Regions from separate parts of the Rothia sp. 88186D007BW genome, predicted to be linked through region 2. Evidence: predicted binding sites of a transcription regulator. Region 2 holds the regulator's gene; each other region holds the start of a gene.

The links. Region 2 encodes HrcA, which represses chaperone genes, less so after heat shock. Its sites were predicted from a motif close to TTNGCACTCGNNNNNNNCGAGTGCNAA; they were not measured.
Region 1: groL (chaperonin GroEL) is a predicted target of HrcA. The motif match lies at 1,963-1,989, and genes of this name have one in related genera.
Region 3: groES (co-chaperone GroES) is a predicted target of HrcA. The motif match lies at 5,145-5,171, and genes of this name have one in related genera.

The regions. Positions count from the first base shown of each region.
Region 1 covers NZ_JBPPTR010000009.1:93,796-100,191, forward strand. Annotated here, with positions in the region: gene ACEE09_RS06675 (uracil-DNA glycosylase) at 1-620, opposite strand, end outside; gene ACEE09_RS06680 (DUF3263 domain-containing protein) at 683-925, shown strand; gene ACEE09_RS06685 (LytR C-terminal domain-containing protein) at 1,030-1,824, shown strand; gene groL (chaperonin GroEL) at 2,159-3,784, shown strand; gene rlmC (23S rRNA (uracil(747)-C(5))-methyltransferase RlmC) at 3,934-5,070, shown strand; gene ACEE09_RS06700 (isochorismate synthase) at 5,164-6,252, shown strand; gene ACEE09_RS06705 (4'-phosphopantetheinyl transferase family protein) at 6,298-6,396, opposite strand, start outside.
Region 2 covers NZ_JBPPTR010000008.1:65,816-72,211, forward strand. Annotated here, with positions in the region: gene lepA (translation elongation factor 4) at 1-507, shown strand, start outside; gene hemW (radical SAM family heme chaperone HemW) at 507-1,757, shown strand; gene ACEE09_RS05950 (DUF4870 domain-containing protein) at 1,850-2,266, opposite strand; gene ACEE09_RS05955 (DUF3097 family protein) at 2,426-3,283, opposite strand; gene hrcA (heat-inducible transcriptional repressor HrcA) at 3,458-4,450, shown strand; gene dnaJ (molecular chaperone DnaJ) at 4,497-5,621, shown strand; gene ACEE09_RS05970 (16S rRNA (uracil(1498)-N(3))-methyltransferase) at 5,631-6,389, shown strand.
Region 3 covers NZ_JBPPTR010000001.1:42,673-49,068, forward strand. Annotated here, with positions in the region: gene guaB (IMP dehydrogenase) at 1-539, opposite strand, end outside; gene ACEE09_RS00210 (acyltransferase family protein) at 735-2,885, opposite strand; gene groL (chaperonin GroEL) at 3,101-4,696, opposite strand; gene groES (co-chaperone GroES) at 4,752-5,039, opposite strand; gene ACEE09_RS00225 (THUMP-like domain-containing protein) at 5,286-6,396, shown strand, end outside.

The sequences.
Region 1 (6,396 bases), on a different contig from region 2:
TGGCTGAAGGGCCGGGAGCCGAAGAAGCCTCGTGAGGCTGAGAGCGGTGAGGGGTGGGGCGACTCAACGCAGGGGTAGCCGCCCAGTAGGGGCTTGCATTTGCGGGCGTCCGCTCCCCACAGCAGGCCTACCAGGGGCGTGCCCCGCTGTGCTAGTGCCTCGATAGCGGCGGTTGTGATGTGCTCCCAGCCCAGGTTGCGGTGGGACCCTGCTTGGCCTGCCCCGACGGTGAGCACCCGGTTCATGAGCATGACCCCTTGGGCGCTCCAGGCGGTGAGGTCCCCATGGGGTGGGGGTACTATCCCGGTGTCGGCTTGGAGTTCCTTGTAGATATTTTGTAGGGAGCGGGGCAACGGGCGCACCTCGGGGTGGACTGAAAAGCTAAGCCCCATGGCATGGCCTGGGGTGGGGTAGGGGTCCTGGCCAATCACTAGTACCTTGACTTCGCTCATGGGGTAGGTGAAGGCTCGGAAGATATCGTGGCCTGGGGGTAGGGTGGGGCGTCCTGCCTCGTGTTCTGCCCTGAGGAAGTTGCCCATGACCCGGATTTGGGGTTCGACGGGGGCTAGAGCTTGGGCCCAGTCAGGGGACATAATTTCATGCAGGGGACGGGCAGACACGGCACTCCTTGGGCGGGGTAAGGTATTCTCCCTACTAAGACTAGACCACCGAGAGGGAGCAGATGAGCAGCGAGAGCAGTGAACCTGATGAAGGCCTGAGTGAGAGCGAAGCGGCTATTCTCGCGCTGGAGAAAAAACGCTTCAAATACCAGGGTAGTAAAGAGCAGGAAATTACCCGCGCCCTGGGGCTTACCCCGGTGGCTTACTATCAGCAGCTCAACGCCCTGATTGATAACCCGCGTGTTATTGCCGCTGAACCGGCGCTGACCCGTCGGTTGCGGCTCAAGCGCGATGCCCTAACCTGATCAGGCCTAGGGGCGCCTTCCCCTGTAAGCCCGTGTACCGCCCTGTAAGCCCGTGTACCCTAGTAACTAGAAGCCCGCCACCGCCCATGATGATGAGGACGCCTGTGAACCGCTACCCCCGCGATGAGTTCGACGATATTGACGAGAGCACTGCCCGCCGCGGCGCCTACCGTGGTGCCGTAGTCGATACGGCAACCTCTCGCGCTGGGCTACTGGCCATCATTATCAGCGGTGTGCTGGCCCTTATGGTGGGTGGCCTCATGTATGTGGTCTCACCGCGCACTGCTGCCCCTGACGCTGCAACAAGCCCAGATACCGCTGCCCCAGCCCCTGCCGCCGCTGAGGTAAGCCCTAGCCCAGAGCCTACCCCCACCACTGACCCTTCCAGTGTGAAGGTTGAAGTGTATAACTCTAGTGCTCCCTCTGGTTCTGCCGCCCAGGCTGCCGCAGTCCTTGAAGAAGAAGGCTATAGCGTAGTCTCTACCGCTAACTGGGCTGGGGCTTATGCTGCTGAGTCCATGGTGTACTTCGCCACGGGAGCCTCATCAGAAGCCAATGAGATAGCCGATACCCTGGGCCTGCTCACCATCGCCCAGGACTACCAGGCAGAGACCGGCCTGATCTACCTTGTGCTTGGGGCCGACTTTGACCCCGCTAGCCTGGGCGGGGTATCCTCTTCACCTTCAGACGCTACCAGTGTTCCTGCTAGCGATTCCATCAGTGCTCCTGCCAGTGCTCCTGCTAGTGGAGGCCTCGGGGCAGGGGAACTAGCCACTAACCCCGCCCTGCCCACTACTACCGAGCGTTACAGCTATGACCCGGCCACCGCCACCTTCTACCTGGACCCGACCGGTGACTACATCTACGAGACAGCTACAGGCACCTACCAGCTGGGCTAGAATTCAGCTGGGCCAGAACTCAACTGGGCTAGGACTCAATACAGTTCCGCCTGCCCGACTTGTGCGCTGTGGGCGATTAAGGCTCACTTGAAGGAACAATAGGTTTGCGCCCCTACCGCTCAAGTGCCAAGATTGGTATTAGCACTCAGAGGCTTCGACTGCTAAATCATGTGCTAGGTTTAGCGGCCGAACCGCTCTTGAGTAAAACACCTGAAGCGATGCTCTGGTGAGGCCCACCCCACCTGCCCCATGGCAGCACACCGGGGTGTGCCGTCCGTCGCGGGCACCGAAGAATCGCGCTCAACCCGAATGTTCCAGAAGGAGCGAAAGCCATATGGCAAAGCTGATTGCTTTTGATGAAGAGGCACGCCGCGGTCTAGAAAAGGGTCTGAACACCCTAGCAGACGCAGTGAAGGTAACCCTCGGCCCCCGTGGTCGCAACGTCGTACTGGAGAAGGCCTGGGGCGCACCCACCATCACCAACGACGGTGTCTCCATCGCCAAGGAAATTGAACTCGAAGACCCCTACGAAAAGATTGGTGCAGAACTGGTCAAAGAGGTCGCCAAGAAGACTGACGACATCGCCGGTGACGGTACCACCACCGCAACCGTCCTCGCCCAGGCCCTCGTGCGCGAAGGCCTACGCAACGTCGCCGCTGGTGCTGACCCCCTCTCCCTCAAGCGCGGTATCGAAAAGGCTGTAGAAGCTGTCACCGCCGAGCTGCTGGAGTCAGCTAAGGAAGTTGAAACCGAAGAAGAAATCGCCGCTACCGCATCTATCTCAGCAGGCGACCCCGAAATCGGTAAGCTCATCGCCCAGGCCATGGAAAAGGTTGGCAAGGAAGGCGTCATCACCGTCGAAGAGTCCAACACCTTCGGCCTGACCCTGGAACTGACCGAGGGTATGCGCTTTGATAAGGGCTTCCTCTCAGGCTACTTCGTCACCGACGCAGACCGCCAAGAAGCTGTCCTCGAAGACCCCTACATCCTGATCGTTAGCTCCAAGATCTCTAACGTCAAGGATCTTGTACCCGTCCTTGAGAAGGTCATGCAGTCCGGCAAGCCCCTGCTGATCGTCGCTGAAGACGTTGAGGGTGAAGCCCTGGCCCTGCTGGTGCTCAACAAGATGCGCGGCTCCATCAAGTCTGTAGCTGTCAAGGCTCCTGGCTTCGGCGACCGCCGCAAGGCCCAGCTAGCTGACATTGCCATCCTCACCGGTGGCCAGGTCATCACCGAAGAAGTAGGCCTCTCCCTAGACACCGCAACCATCGACCTGCTCGGCCAGGCCCGCAAGGTTGTTGTCACCAAGGACGAAACCACCATCATCGAAGGCGCCGGCGACGCTGACGCCATCGAAGGCCGCGTAGCCCAGATCCGCGGCGAAATCGCCAACTCAGACTCTGACTACGACCGCGAGAAGCTGCAGGAGCGCCTGGCCAAGCTAGCTGGCGGTGTTGCAGTGCTCAAGGCTGGTGCCGCTACCGAGGTTGAACTCAAGGAACGCAAGCACCGCATCGAGGACGCCGTGCGCAACGCAAAGGCAGCCGTTGAAGAGGGCATCGTCCCCGGCGGTGGCGTCGCCCTGATCCAGGCTGGCGTTAAGGCCTTCGAGAAGCTGGAACTCTCTGGCGACGAAGCAACCGGTGCTAACATCGTCCGCGTCGCTATCGACGCCCCCCTCAAGCAGATCGCTTTCAACGCTGGCATGGAGCCTGGCGTCGTTGTCGATAAGGTCCGCAACCTGCCTGCAGGTACCGGCCTGAACGCTGCTACCGGCGAGTACGAAGACCTCATGGCCGCAGGTATTAACGACCCCGTCAAGGTAACCCGCTCTGCCCTGCAGAACGCTGCCTCCATCGCCGGTCTCTTCCTGACCACCGAGGCCGTCGTTGCTGATAAGCCCGAACCTGCAGCAGCAGCCCCCGCCCCCGACATGGGTGGCATGGGCGGCATGATGTAACCACCCCTACTCCAGGGCTTGAAACCTTTTGAGCCCCTGAAGTATTTGCCTCAACCGGCACCTGCACCAGCAGGTGCCGGTTCCGCGTTTTAACAGACCAGGCACCCCTCCTATGCGCCTACCCCTGCGGGCTGTAAAATAGTGAAGCTATGCGTTGCCACTACTTCGAGGCCGGCCTCTGCCGCTCATGCTCCCTGATTGAAACCCCCTACCCCCACCAGTTAGCGGGCAAGCAGAAGGACGCCCAGACCCTGCTCGAACCCTGGGGCACCCTGCACTGGCTCGACCCTGTACCCAGCGCTGACCAAGCCTTCCGCAACAAGGCCAAACTGGTGGTCGGTAGCACCTCCCAGCACCCTACTCTCGGTATTCTCGACCGGCAGGGCCAGGGCATAGACCTGACCAACTGCCAGCTCTACCTACCTGCCATAAGCCGGGCGATTCCCGTCCTGACCCAGCTCATCCAAGGGGCTAACCTCACCCCCTATAAGGTTCCGCAGCGCAAGGGTGAACTGAAAAATATTCTTGTCACAGCCTCGGATTCCGGTGAGCTCATGATCCGGTTTGTTCTGCGCTCTAAAAAGCTGATTGTTGCCCTCAAACAGCACCTGGACTGGCTGCACCAGCAACTACCCCAGCTAGCTGTGGTGAGCGTGAACCTGCTGCGAGAACACGTGGCACTGGTAGAGGGAGAAGAAGAAATCATTCTCACCGAGCGCACCACCTTGCCCATGCAGGTCAATGGCATGACCTTGCACCTGCGCCCCCAGAGCTTCTTTCAAACCAATACCCCTATTGCCGCTGCCCTCTACCGCCGGGCACAGACCTGGGTGAGCCAGGCCGCACCGGCTAGCCTCTGGGATCTTTACTGCGGGGTAGGGGGCTTTGCCCTGCACGCTGCCGCAGTCATGCCCCAAGGTGCCACCGTCACCGGTATCGAAATTAGTGCTGAGGCTATTGCCTCTGCCCAGCGCACCGTTGCAGAACAGGGCTTACAAGGGCTTACCTTTATCGCCCAGGACGCCCCTGACTACGCTATAAGCAGTGGCCAGGTACCTGAGATGCTCATTGTTAACCCGCCCCGGCGGGGGCTAGGGCCAGACCTTGCCCACTGGGTCGAGAAGAGCGGAATTGAGCAGGTGATTTACTCTAGCTGTAACCTGCGCTCCCTGGTCAAAGACCTTGAGAAGATGCCCTCGATGAAGCCCTTGCAGGGGCAGGTGATGGACATGTTCCCCTACAGCAGCCACTACGAGACGATTATGCTCCTAGAGCGGCAGCAGTAAAAGACCCCTGTACGTTTAGGCTTCTTATAGCCGGTGGAGTAGGGTAAAAGGGGCCCTGCCCCCACTGCTCAACTGTTTGTGAAAGAAAGTAAAATGTCCCATTTGTCTGCTTTGCCTTCGCCTTTTATGCTGGCCGAAGGCACTACCGTAGTGCGGGCCGAAGGTGCCTTGACTCCGGTAGACGAGGCGGACGCCCTGAGCCTAGCCCAGCGCCGTAACTCAGCGGTGGTGGGGCTCATCCCCTTTGACCCGCACGCCCCTGCCCAACTTGCTGTACCTGAGCGTTGGGTGGCAGAAGAAACCCCCCTGCCGGTGCTCAAGTCAGTAGAACAGCCTGCCCCTTCCCACCTGGTGGGACTCGACAATGAGGGTTACCGGGCTTCTGTGGCCCAGGCGGTGGAGCTTCTGAACCGGGGCCAGCTCGATAAGGTCGTCTTGGCCCGTCTGCTGCAGATAAGCTACGACCAGGAGCTTAACCTACCCCACCTTTTTGATACTCTGCGGGTCCAGCAAGAGCGGGCCACAGTTTTTAGTGCCCAGCTACCTAACGGCAACTACCTCATGGGTGCTTCTCCTGAGCTGGTACTACACACCAAGGGCACCTCTTTGAGGACGGTTCCTCTCGCTGGTTCTGCTGCCCGAACTGCCACCCCAGGCAGCACCGATGACGCCCACGTTGGTGAGGCTCTTCTGCGGTCGGCTAAAGACAGGGCAGAACACGCCACAGTGGTCAGTGACATCCGCCAGCGGCTAGGAGCCCTGACCGTGCAACTGCATGTGCCCCCTGTTCCTTCCCTACTGGCTACACCTCAACTCTGGCACTTGAGCACACCGGTGACCGGGCAACTACTGCCAGGTGTTTCTTCCCTCCAGGCAGCCAGGGCAATTCACCCTACCCCCGCCATCTGCGGCACACCCACAGATTTGGCGCGAAACCTGATTGAAGAGTGTGAACCTTTTGACCGCGGCTTCTTTGGCGGGCTAGTAGGGTATATGGACGCCTGCGGGCAGGGCAGCTGGTACCTGGTCTTACGCTGTGCCCAAGTAGCCCCCCACACGGCCACTCTCTTCGCTGGTGCCGGTATCGTCAAGGATTCCACTCCGGCCGGTGAACACGCTGAGACTGCTACAAAGCTAGGGACTTTCGCCCGCGCTCTTGGCCTTGATGTGGGCTCTTTATAGCTTGAGGTTCCTAGTCGTTTGAGGTTGCCTGCAGTTCTGGGCTGTTTATACTGCCAGCACCCGCCGCACCATAAAAGGTGCTGTGACCCGGTGGCTAATAAGAACATGAGGCTGGTCGCTGGCCACAGCCAAGAGGTGGGTGCC
Region 2 (6,396 bases):
GATCGTGTGGAGCTACGCTACCGTCTTCCTTTGGCTGAGATTGTCTTTGATTTCTTTGATCAGCTCAAGTCGAGAACTCGCGGTTATGCCTCCTTGGACTGGAAGTTCGATGGTGAGGAAGAGGCTGATCTGGTCAAGGTTGATATCTTGTTGCAGGGTGAGAAGGTTGATGCTTTTTCTGCGATTACTCACCGCGATAAGGCTTACTCTTACGGTGTGATGATGACCGGTAAGTTGCGTGAGCTGATTCCTCGTCAGCAGTTTGAGGTGCCGATTCAGGCGGCTATTGGTTCTCGTATTATTGCCCGTGAGAATATTCGTGCTATGCGTAAGGACGTCCTCTCTAAGTGCTACGGTGGCGATATTTCGCGTAAGCGTAAGCTGCTGGAGAAGCAGAAGGAAGGTAAGAAGCGTATGAAGATGGTGGGCCGTGTTGAGGTCCCCCAGGAAGCCTTCATTGCTGCCCTGTCTTCTGGTGAAGAGGGTAAGGAAAAGGGCAAGAAGTAATGCCAGCCCAGCCTCTGGGCGCTCCGGCACCTTTGGACGGCAGAATCCCCGCTGATTCTGCCGTCCGCGGCGTTGAGCGCGATTTTTCTTTGTATGTGCATGTTCCTTTTTGCTCGGTGCGGTGTGGTTACTGTGATTTCAACACCTATGCCATCGAGGATTTTGGCAATGGGGTTAGCTTGGGCACCTATGCTGAGGACGCGGTGGCCGAGTTACGTTTTGCACGGCGGGTTTTGCGGCAGTCGGGTGTGGCTGCCCGTCCGCTCTATTCTGTCTTTTTTGGTGGGGGTACCCCCACTAAGTTGCCTGCATCAGATTTGGTGAAGATTCTGGGTGAGGCTGTTGAGCTTTTTGGTATTGAGCCCGGTGCTGAGGTGACGTGTGAGGCTAACCCTGATTCGGTGACCCGCCAGGACCTTGAGACGTTGAAGGCTGGTGGTTTTACCAGGGTGTCTTTTGGTATGCAGTCGGTGGTTCCTGAGGTGCTTGAGGTCCTTGATCGTACCCACACCCCGGCTAATGTGCCTAAGGTGGTGGCTTGGGCTCAAGAGGCCGGGTTGCAGGTATCGGTTGATGTGATTTATGGGTCGCCGGGGGAGAGCCTGGAGCAGTGGGAGCAGTCGGTTCGGGCGGCTGTCTCTTATGCTCCTGACCATATTTCTGCCTATTCTCTGATTGTTGAGGAGGGCACTAAACTGGCGGCTCAGATTCGCCGGGGCGAGTATGCCATGCCTGATGATGATTTGATGGCTGATATGTACCTGCTGGCTGAGCAGATTTTTTCGGAGGCTGGGTATCACTGGTATGAGGTGTCGAACTATGCGCGGTCACCGGAGTATCGTTCCCGTCATAACTATGCTTATTGGCGTAATCAGGATTGGTGGGGTATTGGCCCGGGTGCTCATTCGCATGTGAATGGTACTCGTTGGTGGAATCTTAAGCACCCGGTGCCTTACGCTAACCGGGTGAGGGCTGGGCAGAGTCCGGCGGCAGCCCGTGAGGTGCTGGGGGAGCAGACCCGTAGGTTTGAGGACATCATGTTGCAGGTGAGGGTGATTGACGGTTTAGAGATTTCTCGTCTGCTAGAGGGTTCTGATACTGCCCAGGTGGAGAGGTCGCTGGATTGGTTGCAGGGGCAGGGTTTGATTGATGCTCAGGCCCGGTTGGGCGGACGCGTGCAGCTCACCTTGCAAGGTCGCCTGCTGGGGGATGCTGTGACCCGGGAATTACTGCCTGATATCGACCGTTAGATTCGTGTATCAGTAAAGAGATAGCAAAAAAGGGGGGCGGTGTGACTTAGCTAAGTTACACTGCCCCCTTTGGGTTGTAGAAGCTTCCTTGCCTATTTCTTGCGGCTGGTGAGCTTGCTGAAAAGACGAGTGTTGCTCTTGTACTGGTAGGGGTTGCCGCGGTTTACCCTGATGCCGGCACGCAGGGATGCGATGGCAAGGTAGGTCCAGGTGAGGGCTGCGATTAGCCCAAAGAGCCAGCCGATGCCCGGAATGTTGCTGAGAACAATAGAGGCTGCCAGCATTAGGGTGGGTAGCAGGGTGAAGTCTAGGGCTTCACGGGATTCTTGTTCAGTGAAGGGGCCACGGCCTCGGTAGAGGTAGTAGATGACGGCCGCGGGAATGCAGCCTAGCACGCCCCCCAAGTGTGCAGCAGTTGCGATGTTGCGGTCTGCGGTAACAGACAGGTGTGCAGCGGTTGCAGATGACCCCTTGTAGGCGGTTGTGGAAGGTGCTGATGCGGTCTTCAAGAATTCTTCTCTTTGAGGTTGAAGGGCAAATGAGTGATAGATGGGGTTCTAAACCCATTGGTCATCATTTTAGTCAAAGCTGGGGGAGGGTGGTATATGTGAAGCCTACGAATTTTTGAGGAGTAGGACGATGTTAGTCACACCGAAAAAACTCTTAGCCTAGGCAGCTTGCCCATCGAGTGTCACAAAGTCAATCAGCTCTTCGACTGGCCCTAAGAGGGTCGGTTCAAGATCGGTGTAGCTATTGACCCGCTGAAGAATCGCATCCCAGCCGGCGCGGACGTCCTCAGATGTTTTGGCTGGGCGGCCAAAGCGCTGCAAGATACCGGTTTTCCAGTCTTCTCCCCGAGGGATCTGGGGCCAGGCCTGTACGCCTAGCACCTGGGGTTTCACAGCCTGCCAAATATCAACGAAGGGGTGGCCCACAATCAGGACGTTATCGCCGGCTCCAGCAACCTGCATGGCCTGCTGTGCTATGCGTTCTTCTTTGCTCCCTGCCACCAGGTGATCGACGAGAATACCGAGTTTTCGGTGGCTAGCTGGCCCAAAAGCTGCCACAGCCCCAGCGAGATCATCGACCCCGTGCAGGGGCTCCACTACGATACCTTCAACCCGCAGATCATGGCCCCACACTTTTTCAATCAGCTCAGCATCGTGCACGCCCTCAACCCAGATGCGACTGGCCCGCGCTGTACGCGCCTGAACACCGTCAAGAGCCACTGAGCCCGACCGGGAAATCTTGCGGGTAGCTGCAGGCTGCTTCTTCTGAGGCTTAATCAGGTTGATGCTGCGGCCTTCAAGCAGGAAGCCCGGGCCCAGGGGGAAGAACTTGATGCGCCCCCGTCGGTCTTCCAAACCTACCTGAGGGCCGGACGCCGTAGCCCGCACCTTAACTGCTGCTCCTACGAAGCCGGTGGCGGCGTCCTCAAGCACCATGCCGGGGGCTAAGGCAACCTGCGGCAGGGTAGGGCGGTGTGGGGTCAAATCGGTCTGGCCCCAGGTGTCTCGGTAGTCCATCGGTGTGCTTCTCACTCTCTCTTATAGGGGCATTAGCCATGAGCGTACCGAGTTCTGATTCTAGTTCACTGGTATTAGAGTTAATGGGTAACTTAGCACTCAAGACCATCAAGTGCTAACCTAACTCTGCAATATTCTTCGCCCCAGAGAAAACCTATGAGCCCAGGAGGTGCCGTGAACCACCCCAGACGCTTGCACGTCCTACAAGCCATCGTTGAAGAATACGTGCACACCCGTGAACCTGTTGGCTCTAAAACCCTACTAGAGCGGCACCATTTGGGGGTCTCAAGCGCCACCGTCCGCAACGATATGGCCGCCTTGGAAGAACAAGGCCTGATTCAAGCACCCCATGCCAGTGCAGGGCGGGTCCCCACCGACCAAGGCTACCGCCTCTTCGTTGACCAAATATCATCCCTACAACCCCTTTCAGAGGCCGAAAAACGAGCAATTCATACCCTGCTCGATAGCGCCGAAAGCGTGGATGAAATGATGAAAACTAGCGTGCGTCTACTCTCATCTCTCACCCACCAGGTGGCCATGGTGCAATACCCTGCCGGCCCGGCTGCCACCGTCCGCCATATCGAGCTGGTGTCCCTCTCAAGCACCACCGTGCTGCTGGTTCTTATTACCGATTCTGGCCAGGTCACCCAGCGTACTCTCACTGTGGCCCATACCCTTGAAGAACTTACAGTAGCCCGCCAATACCTCCTTGACCGCTATGCTCACCGTCCGCTCAACAATCTCACCACCGCAGAAGCGTCCGCCAGTGAAACACCACTCTACGGTGCCCTCCAGGAGGCCTTGCAGACCCTTGCCGCCCAAGACGCCTCATCACAGGTACTCATTGCAGGCACCTCCTATCTAGCTGCCTCCACCGTTGATTTTAGAGGCAGTATCGCCCCGGTGCTTGATGCCTTGGAAGAGCAAGTAGTCCTCCTTAAACTACTGACCGACCTGGAGCATGACGAGCGCGGCTTTGCAGTTAGCATCGGCTCTGAAAACCCCAGTGAGTCCCTGGCTGAAACCTCAGTGGTAGCCAGCAGCTACGGGCCTGGGGGAGCCGCCCACGTAGGAGTCGTTGGCCCCACCCGCATGGACTACACCAGCACAGTCTCCAAGGTCAACGCAGTAGCCCGCTACCTATCTAAGATTTTGGCTCAGGCATAAGCCTGCGCCTGCCCCTTTTACACCAGTCCACCGAAAGAGAGAACCAGTGAGTAGTCACTACGAAACCCTCGGCGTCTCCCGCGATGCCAGCCCCGAAGAAATCAAGAAGGCCTACCGTAAGAAGGCCCGTCAGCTCCACCCTGATATCAACCCTTCGGAAGAAGCCGCCGAGGAATTCAAGCGCGTCTCCCTAGCCCACGATGTGCTCTCCGACCCCGAAAAGCGCCGCATCTATGACCAGACCGGTAACGAAAACGGTACCGCCAGCGGTTTTGGTGGCGGCGGATTCGGCGGAGGCTTTGGAGGCTTCCAAGACATCTTCGACACCTTCTTCAACTCAGCCCCCCGTGGCCCCCAAAGCCGTGTACGCCAGGGGCAGGACGCCCTCATCAACGTCAAAATCGATCTCGAAGATGCTGTCTTTGGCGGCCAAAAACCCATCACCGTGGACACCGCCGTCACCTGCGACCATTGCAAGGGAGAAGGCACCGCAGAGGGCACCCACCCCGAAACCTGCGATACCTGCCACGGCCAAGGCTATATGCAGCGCCAGGTGCAATCGATTCTCGGTACCGTAGTGCAACCGGTAGAATGCCCCACCTGCCGCGGGTTCGGTACCGTCATCAAGCACCCCTGCGCTGAGTGCTACGGTGAAGGTCGTGTGCGTGAACGGAAGACCATCATCCTGAAAATCCCCGCCGGAGTCAGTGACGGCACCCGTATCCGCCTAACAGGCCAGGGCGAAGCTGGTACCGCAGGAGGCCCCAACGGGGACCTCTACATTGACCTGCATGTCAACCCCGACCCCACCTTCCGACGCGAAGACGATGACCTCCTTGCTACCGTCGGCGTGCCCATGACAGCCGCAACCCTAGGCACCACCATCACCCTCGAAACCTTCGATGGGCCCCAAGAAGTGCAGATTCCCACCGGCACACAGTCCGGTGAAGTCATCACCCTCAAAGACCTGGGCGTCAGCCACCTGCACGGCGGCGGACGCGGCGACTTGCGCGTCCAAATTGAAGTGCGCACCCCCACCAACCTCACCGAGGAGCAGAAGAACCTACTCAAGCAGTTCTCCGAGCTTCGCGGCGAAGACCTGCAGGTAAGCGAAACCGTCAACCACAAGCAAGGCGGGTTCTTCTCCCGTCTGAAAGACCACCTCAAATAGGATGACCCCATGAGCAACGCTGTCTACTACATCGAACCTGAAGAGCTAGCAGCTCTCACACCAGGTTCCACAGTGCACCTTACCGGCGATGAAGGGCACCACGCCCTGGTTAAACGCCCGGAACTCGGTGAAGGGCTCGATCTAGTAGACGGCCAAGGGCACCGGGCAATTACCCAGGTCATTGAGCTACGCCAAGACGGCCCTGTGCTTGAAGTAAATGAACTTGCCCAAGATTCAGTGGGCGTAGAAATCTACCTGGTGCAAGCCCTTGCTAAGGGAGACAGGGACATCCAGGCTATCGAGATGGCCACTGAACTTGGTGCCCACGGTATTGTGCCCTGGAGTGCTGACCGCTCAATTGTGCGCTGGAAGATGGAACGGGCCGTCAAGGCTCGGGCTAAGTGGCAGAATACTGTGAAGGCAGCAGCCAAGCAGTCCCGCCGGGCCCTGCTGCCCCCGGTCTATGAGCAGCATTCTACCGGTGAGTTGGCTGCCCTTGCCCAGGAACTAGGGCCAGAGGCTCTCTTCCTGGTACTGCACGAAGAGGCTGAGTATCGCCTGGTGCAGGCCCTGGACCAGCACCTGACCGATCAGGTCAAAGAAGTCTATTTTGTTGTTGGCCCAGAAGGCGGCATCAGCCCCCGCGAACTGGAACTACTAGCAGAAGCTGGGGCCCAGACAGTACTACTTGGCCCCGAAGTCCTCCGCAGTTCCACTGCCGGGGCCGCCGCCATTTCAGCACTCAACCTTGCTCTCAAACGCTGGTAAACCCTCT
Region 3 (6,396 bases), on a different contig from region 2:
TCGTCCTTGCTCATACCCTCGTAACCGGTAATGAGCGGCATCTTGGTCATAATGTCGCGTACCAGGGTAGTTTCGAAGGTTGGCTCGGGCAGGTAGCGGGTATCGCGGTTGGTAATAATACCTACCAGCACGTTCTGATCATCTACTACCGGCAGACCTGACACTTTATAGTGGCCGCACAGGGCATCAAGCTCAGCAATAGTGGCATCGGGCCTAACCGTAACAGGGTTAGTAATCATGCCCGATTCGCTACGCTTGACGCGGTCTACATGGTCAGCCTGATCAGCGATAGAAAGGTTACGGTGAATCACACCCATACCGCCCAAACGGGCCATGGCAATAGCCAAAGCTGACTCAGTTACAGTGTCCATTGCAGCCGAAATAATGGGCGAAGCAATAGAGATACGCTTAGTCAGACGGGTGGTGGTGTCTGCATCTGACGGGATTACGTCAGTGTTGCCGGGCAGAAGCAGCACATCGTCGTAGGTGAGGCCGGTAAAGCCGAAGGGGTCTTCACTCAGTGCAGTAGGAGTAGACATAAAGGGTTCGCTACCTTTCGAGGGTGTTCAGGTGGGCGCTTAGCGACACTATTTTTAATCTTAGTCGGGTTATCCCCGATGTGCGAGTGCAGGGGCTAAGCACTCAGGCCCCGCTTGCTCACATCGCAGGGGCCGGCCCCCTCTTCTTACTGGGTCAAGCCTCTCCCCTACCTTTTCTCCATACCCCGCTCTCCTCTAGAGAGTGCTCTCAGAGGGCAGCAGCTGAGCGTGAGAGTGCAAGCTAGCGTCGGCCTTATTCAAGGCCTCAAGCACCCGCGGGTCAAAATAGGGCCCGAGAGTTTCGATGTAAGTTGCAGTGATGTGATCGTAATCGAAATAGGTGTAAATATTACCAATAGCCACCGGGCAAGAATTCTCAGGGCAAATAAGATCTGAGAAGTTCAAGGCAGCAAAACCGGGGTAGCTCTGCTCCAGAGGGCTCAGGGGGTTGATGGTGACGTCCTGGCCAGGGCTCATAGTACACTCATCAGCCCCACCAAAAGCATCAATGCAGTCCTTATGCTTAGTTTCCATACGCGGTGTATCACGCAAGCCAAGCACCTGAATACCCGCCCCAGTCAGCTCCCCAATATGGGTCTGGGCGTCAATGAGCAGGGCATCAGGCACATTCGGCTGCGATTTGGTGGCCTGGAGCAGGACGGTGCTGGGGGCTAGTTCCTGGATGAAGGCGCTACTATCAGCGGCCCAGGTATCGCAGTCAGAACCGCTAGCATAAGCTGCGTTATCGGTTTCCCCCAGGAAGCAGCCGGGGCGGGTGAGGGCGATGACCGTCCAGCCTTGAGATTCAGCAAGCGGACGCATAGCCGTCATCCACATCTGCATATGAGAGTTACCCCAAGCCACAATGGTCCTACTAGGCTCAGGCGAATAAGCAACATAGGTGCAATCCCCGGCAAGAGAATCAGGGAGACTCATCTCAGGGGTCACCTGCTGGCAGGCTGCACCCAAGTCAGCCCAGTCAGCATCAAGCACCTCTCGAAGAGGAATAACAGGGGCATCTTCATCCCCAGCATATTCAAAATCAGGTTGCAACACAGCCGCCCCCACATTATTAAGGGGCCGTTTAGCTTCAGCCTCTTCAACCTGCCGGTAAATGGAGCTTTGCCAGGCATAGGAAGGCCCAAGCGCAAAACCCACGCACAAAAGACCAGTCACCAGCCCCGCAAACATCGACCGGTTGGGCAGAGCCCAAGACTGTAAAGGCTTTTCAACCACATGAGTAAGAGCCCAGGCCAGCACCCCAGAAAAAAGCAGCAGGCCAAGCCCCGCCCAAAAACCTGCCTTTTCCTGGTGAGTCTGAGCCAGGTAGAAAACCAGCAGGGGCCAGTGCACCAGGTAGAGAGCATACGAGAAACCACCCAAGGCCAGAAGAGGCTTAGCTGTTAGCAGCTTCTCCGGGCCAAACCTGGTTCCGGTATCTCCCGCAACAATGACCAGTGAGGCTGCCACCGTAGGCCAGAGGGCCGCATACCCGGGGAAGGTGCCGTTAACGTCCAAAATGAAACCGCAACTGATAATAGCTGCTATACCGACCCACCCCAGCACAGCACGCACCACAGGGGGAAACTTCACCGCCGGAAGCCACAGGGCAACCAAAGAACCAAGAGCGAACTCCCACAGGCGAGCGCCCGTCTCAAAATAGGCTGCCTGTTGGTTAGCTGCGGTCACCTCCACCGAGTGAAGGAGCGAGACCACAAAAATTGCGGCGAAGACGGCGGTCAAAACCCAACGACCAGCGCCCCTCAGACGCTGGCCCAGTACCGCAGCAAGTAACACCACCAGCAAAGGCCAGAGCACATAGATCTGCCCCTGCACCGAAAGAGACCAAAAATGACGCAAGGGAGAAGCTAAAGAAGTATCAGCGGCATAATAGTCCACCGCATTCTCGATAGACCAGTTATTGTGCTGGTACAGAATCACGGCCTTAGCCTCATCAGCAATTGAGAGCCAGCGCTCAGCCGGGATAAAGAAATAGGTGCCTAGCAGGGTCAAGGCGACGATCAAAGAAGCCAGAGGCAAAAGACGTTTGAAGACATGCACCCAATAAGCCAACAGGGTTTTTACACCAAACCAGGTGCCAGGGCCTACCAGTTTGCCTTGCTCTAGCTTGCGCGCAAAAGAGCCTGTCAGCAAGAAAGCTGAAATCAATAAGAAGACATCAACGCCGCCAGAGACACGGCCAAACCAGAAGTGATAGGCGGCAACAAGCAAAAGGGCGAGGGCACGCAGCCCCTGAATTTCGGGGCGCCAGGCGCGCTCGGCTGAACGGGTGATGGTTGCTATAGTGCCGGTGGCGGGTTGTGTTTCGGTGGCTGGGCGGGACACTGCGGTCTACCTCCTTTGCTGACAAGGGTTGGGTGCCAGAAAGACAGTTACCGTTAAGTAACGAGCAGGAAGACACCGAGTTAAAATGTTACTGCTAGTGACCGGCAGATTGCATTAAACAACAGGCCCTACCTCTACGGTGTTAGTCACTGTAGAGGCAGGGCCTGTTGAGCCGTGAAGACCTAGGAAAGGGTGAAGAGGTGGGTGTAGAAGCCTTACTTGGCTTCGTCTTCTTCTTTCTCCTCAGGCTTTTCAACGACCAGGGTTTCGGTGGTCAGCACCAGGGCAGCGATGGAGGTTGCATTTTCTAGGGCTGAGCGGGTGACCTTGACCGGGTCGATGACACCGCGGGCGATGAGATCTTCGTATTCACCGGTTGCGGCGTTGAAGCCGTGACCGATGGGCATCTCTGCTACGCGGGAGGTGACCACATAGCCGTCCTGACCCGCGTTCTCAGCAATCCAGCGCAGGGGCTGCACCAGGGCGCGGCGGACGATGTCCGCACCAACCTGGGCATCATGGGAGTCAAGTTCAAGACCATCAAGGGCTGCAAGAGCGTGCACCAGGGCGGTACCGCCACCTGCCACGATGCCCTCTTCAAGGGCAGCGCGGGTTGAGGAAACAGCGTCCTCAATACGGTGCTTACGTTCCTTGGCTTCAACCTCGGTTGCAGCACCCACCTTGATAACGCCCACACCGCCAGCTAGCTTAGCTAGGCGTTCCTTGAGCTTTTCGCGGTCCCATTCGGAATCTACGCGCTCAATTTCGGCGCGGAGCTGATCAACGCGTTCAGCTACAGCCTCAGAGCTGCCACTGCCATCGACGATGGTGGTGTTGTTCTTGGTGACGGTCACACGGCGGGCTGAACCGAGCTGGTCCAGGGTCACAGCGTCCAAGGAGATACCCAGTTCGCCGGTAATGACGGTACCGCCGGTGAGGATAGCCAGGTCCTGGAAGATTGCCTTGCGGCGGTCACCAAAACCGGGTGCCTTCAGCGCCACAACGTCCAGGTTGCCGCGGAGCTTGTTAATGACCAGGGCGGAGAGGGCTTCACCGTCCACGTCCTCAGCGATGATGGTCAGGGGCTTTTTGGCCTGAACAATCTTCTCAAGGACGGGCATAATCTCAGCCACGGTTGAAATTTTGCCCTGGTAGAGCAAAATGGCGGTGTTCTCAAGAACAGCCTCAGCTCGTTCAGGGTCGGTGACGAAGGAGGGTGAGAGGTAGCCCTTATCGAACTGCATACCCTCGGTCACTTCAAGCTCAATCTCAGTCGTCGAGCCATCTTCGATGGTGATAACACCGTCTTGGCCAACCTTGCTAAAGGCTTCAGAGAGCAGTTCACCGATCTGGGGTGACTGGGCGGAGATAGCTGCCACGTGGGCAACTTCTTCACCAGTGACTTCGCGGGCGTTAGCCAGCAGGCGCTCTGAAACCAGCTTGGTGGCGGTTTCGATACCGCGCTTGACCTCGCCGGGGGCAGCGCCAGAGGTGACGTTGCGCAGACCCTCAGAGACCAAAGCCTGGGCCAGGACGGTCGCGGTGGTGGTGCCGTCGCCAGCAACATCGTTGGTTTTGGTGGCTACTTCTTTAGCCAGCTGGGCGCCCAGGTTTTCGTAGGGGTTTTCCAGTTCAATCTCGCGGGCGATTGATACACCGTCGTTGGTAATGATGGGGGCGCCCCACTGCTTATCAAGTACCACGTTGCGGCCGCGGGGGCCCAGGGTTACTTTGACAGCGTTAGCAAGCTTATCGACGCCTGCCTGCAGGTGCTTACGCGCATCATCATTGAATTCAAGCTGCTTTGCCATGAATCCTTACTTCTTTCTTGTGTTTCGTCTTGTCTTCGGTAGAAACAGCGAAAACTTAGGAAACGACAGCCAGTACGTCGCGGGCTGAGAGAATCAGGTATTCGGCGCCGCCGTACTTAACCTCGGTGCCACCGTACTTGGAGAAGATTACGACGTCGCCTTCTGCTACGTCAACGGGGATGCGGTTGCCCTTGTCGTCGATGCGGCCGGGGCCAACAGCGATGACCTTAGCTTCCTGGGGCTTTTCCTTGGCGGTATCGGGGATGACCAGACCAGATGCGGTGGTCTGCTCTGCTTCAACGATCTGAACGACAATGCGGTCTTCGAGGGGCTTGATAGCCATGGTGAGGTACTCCTTTGAGTGGGTCTCAGCGTAAAATTTATGGGGTGACTACAGGGTGCTAAGTCGGTTTTACCCGGTATCGTCGCGGTGTTACCGGGTGCCGTTTTAGCACTATCAGCAGTCAAGTGCTAACTAAAACTTTATTCCTCTGGGCCCCTGGTGGGCAAGATAGGGCGCCGGTTTCGCAGACAGCGCACCCGCTACCCTGCCTGCTCTGCCCTATAACTTGCACCTAAACTTATGTGCATGACCTCTTTCCCCCGCGCCGGCGCCCAGCCCTTCTCAGCCGACCACTTAGCTCTTCTTGACCAGCTCACCCCCTATAACCCCGCAGACTCCCTCCAGGCGGTCAGCAGGCTCAGGGCGCAGGGCATCAGCGCCGAAGATTCCTCTGCCCTGCTCACCCAGGCCCGCCTACGCACCCTAGGAGCCAGTAAATTCGGCCCGGCTGCTAGGCACATGCTTTTCACCGAGGCTGGCTATGAGCAGGCCACCCGCGCAGCTGTTGCCCAGCACCACGCCGCCCGGTTTGTCGCTGCTGGGCTTGCCTCAGTAGCAGATTTAGGCTGCGGCCTAGGGGCAGATTCCCTAGCCTTTGCGCAGGCAGGTTTAGCTGTGACATCCCTAGAACTTGACCCAATCACAGCAAGCCTGGCCGCCCATAATCTCTCCCCCTACCCCACCGCCCAGGTGCTGGTGGGCAATGTGGAAGAGGTCAAGCTTGAAAAGCTCACCACCGTCACCGGGGAGCCTATCTCAGCTCTCTGGTTAGACCCGGCACGCCGAGAGGTCGAAAGCGGGTCTACCACCTCACGGATTTTTGACCCAGAGGCCTTCTCCCCGCCCTTTTCCTTCTTGCAGAAGCTAGCGGCCACAGGCACCCCCATGGGGGTCAAGCTGGGTCCGGCCCTACCCCATGAGGCTATACCGGATGGGGTAGAAGCCGAGTGGGTCAGTCACGGTGGGTCTGTGGTAGAAGTAGTGCTCTGGTTCAACGGTTTAGCCCGACCCGGCGTAGCCCGCTCAGCTACGGTACTGGGTGCGGACGCCGCCACCCGGCAGGTACTGGGTGAACTTACCTCACCGGCACCAGCGTCCACCCCTGAAGAGCCTCTTGAAGTAACAGAACTGGGCACCTACCTGATTGAGCCAGACGGCGCGGTGGTACGTTCCCACCTGGTAGCAGATTATGCGCGGACGATTGGGGCAACCCTGCTCGATGAGAACATCGCCTACCTAACCGCCGATTCCCCCGCTGATAGCCCGCTAGGCCGCGCCTACCGCGTCCTGGGTACCTTGCCCTTGAACGACAAGAAGCTCCGCCGCTGGGTCAAAGAAGAAGGCATCACCGCCCTGA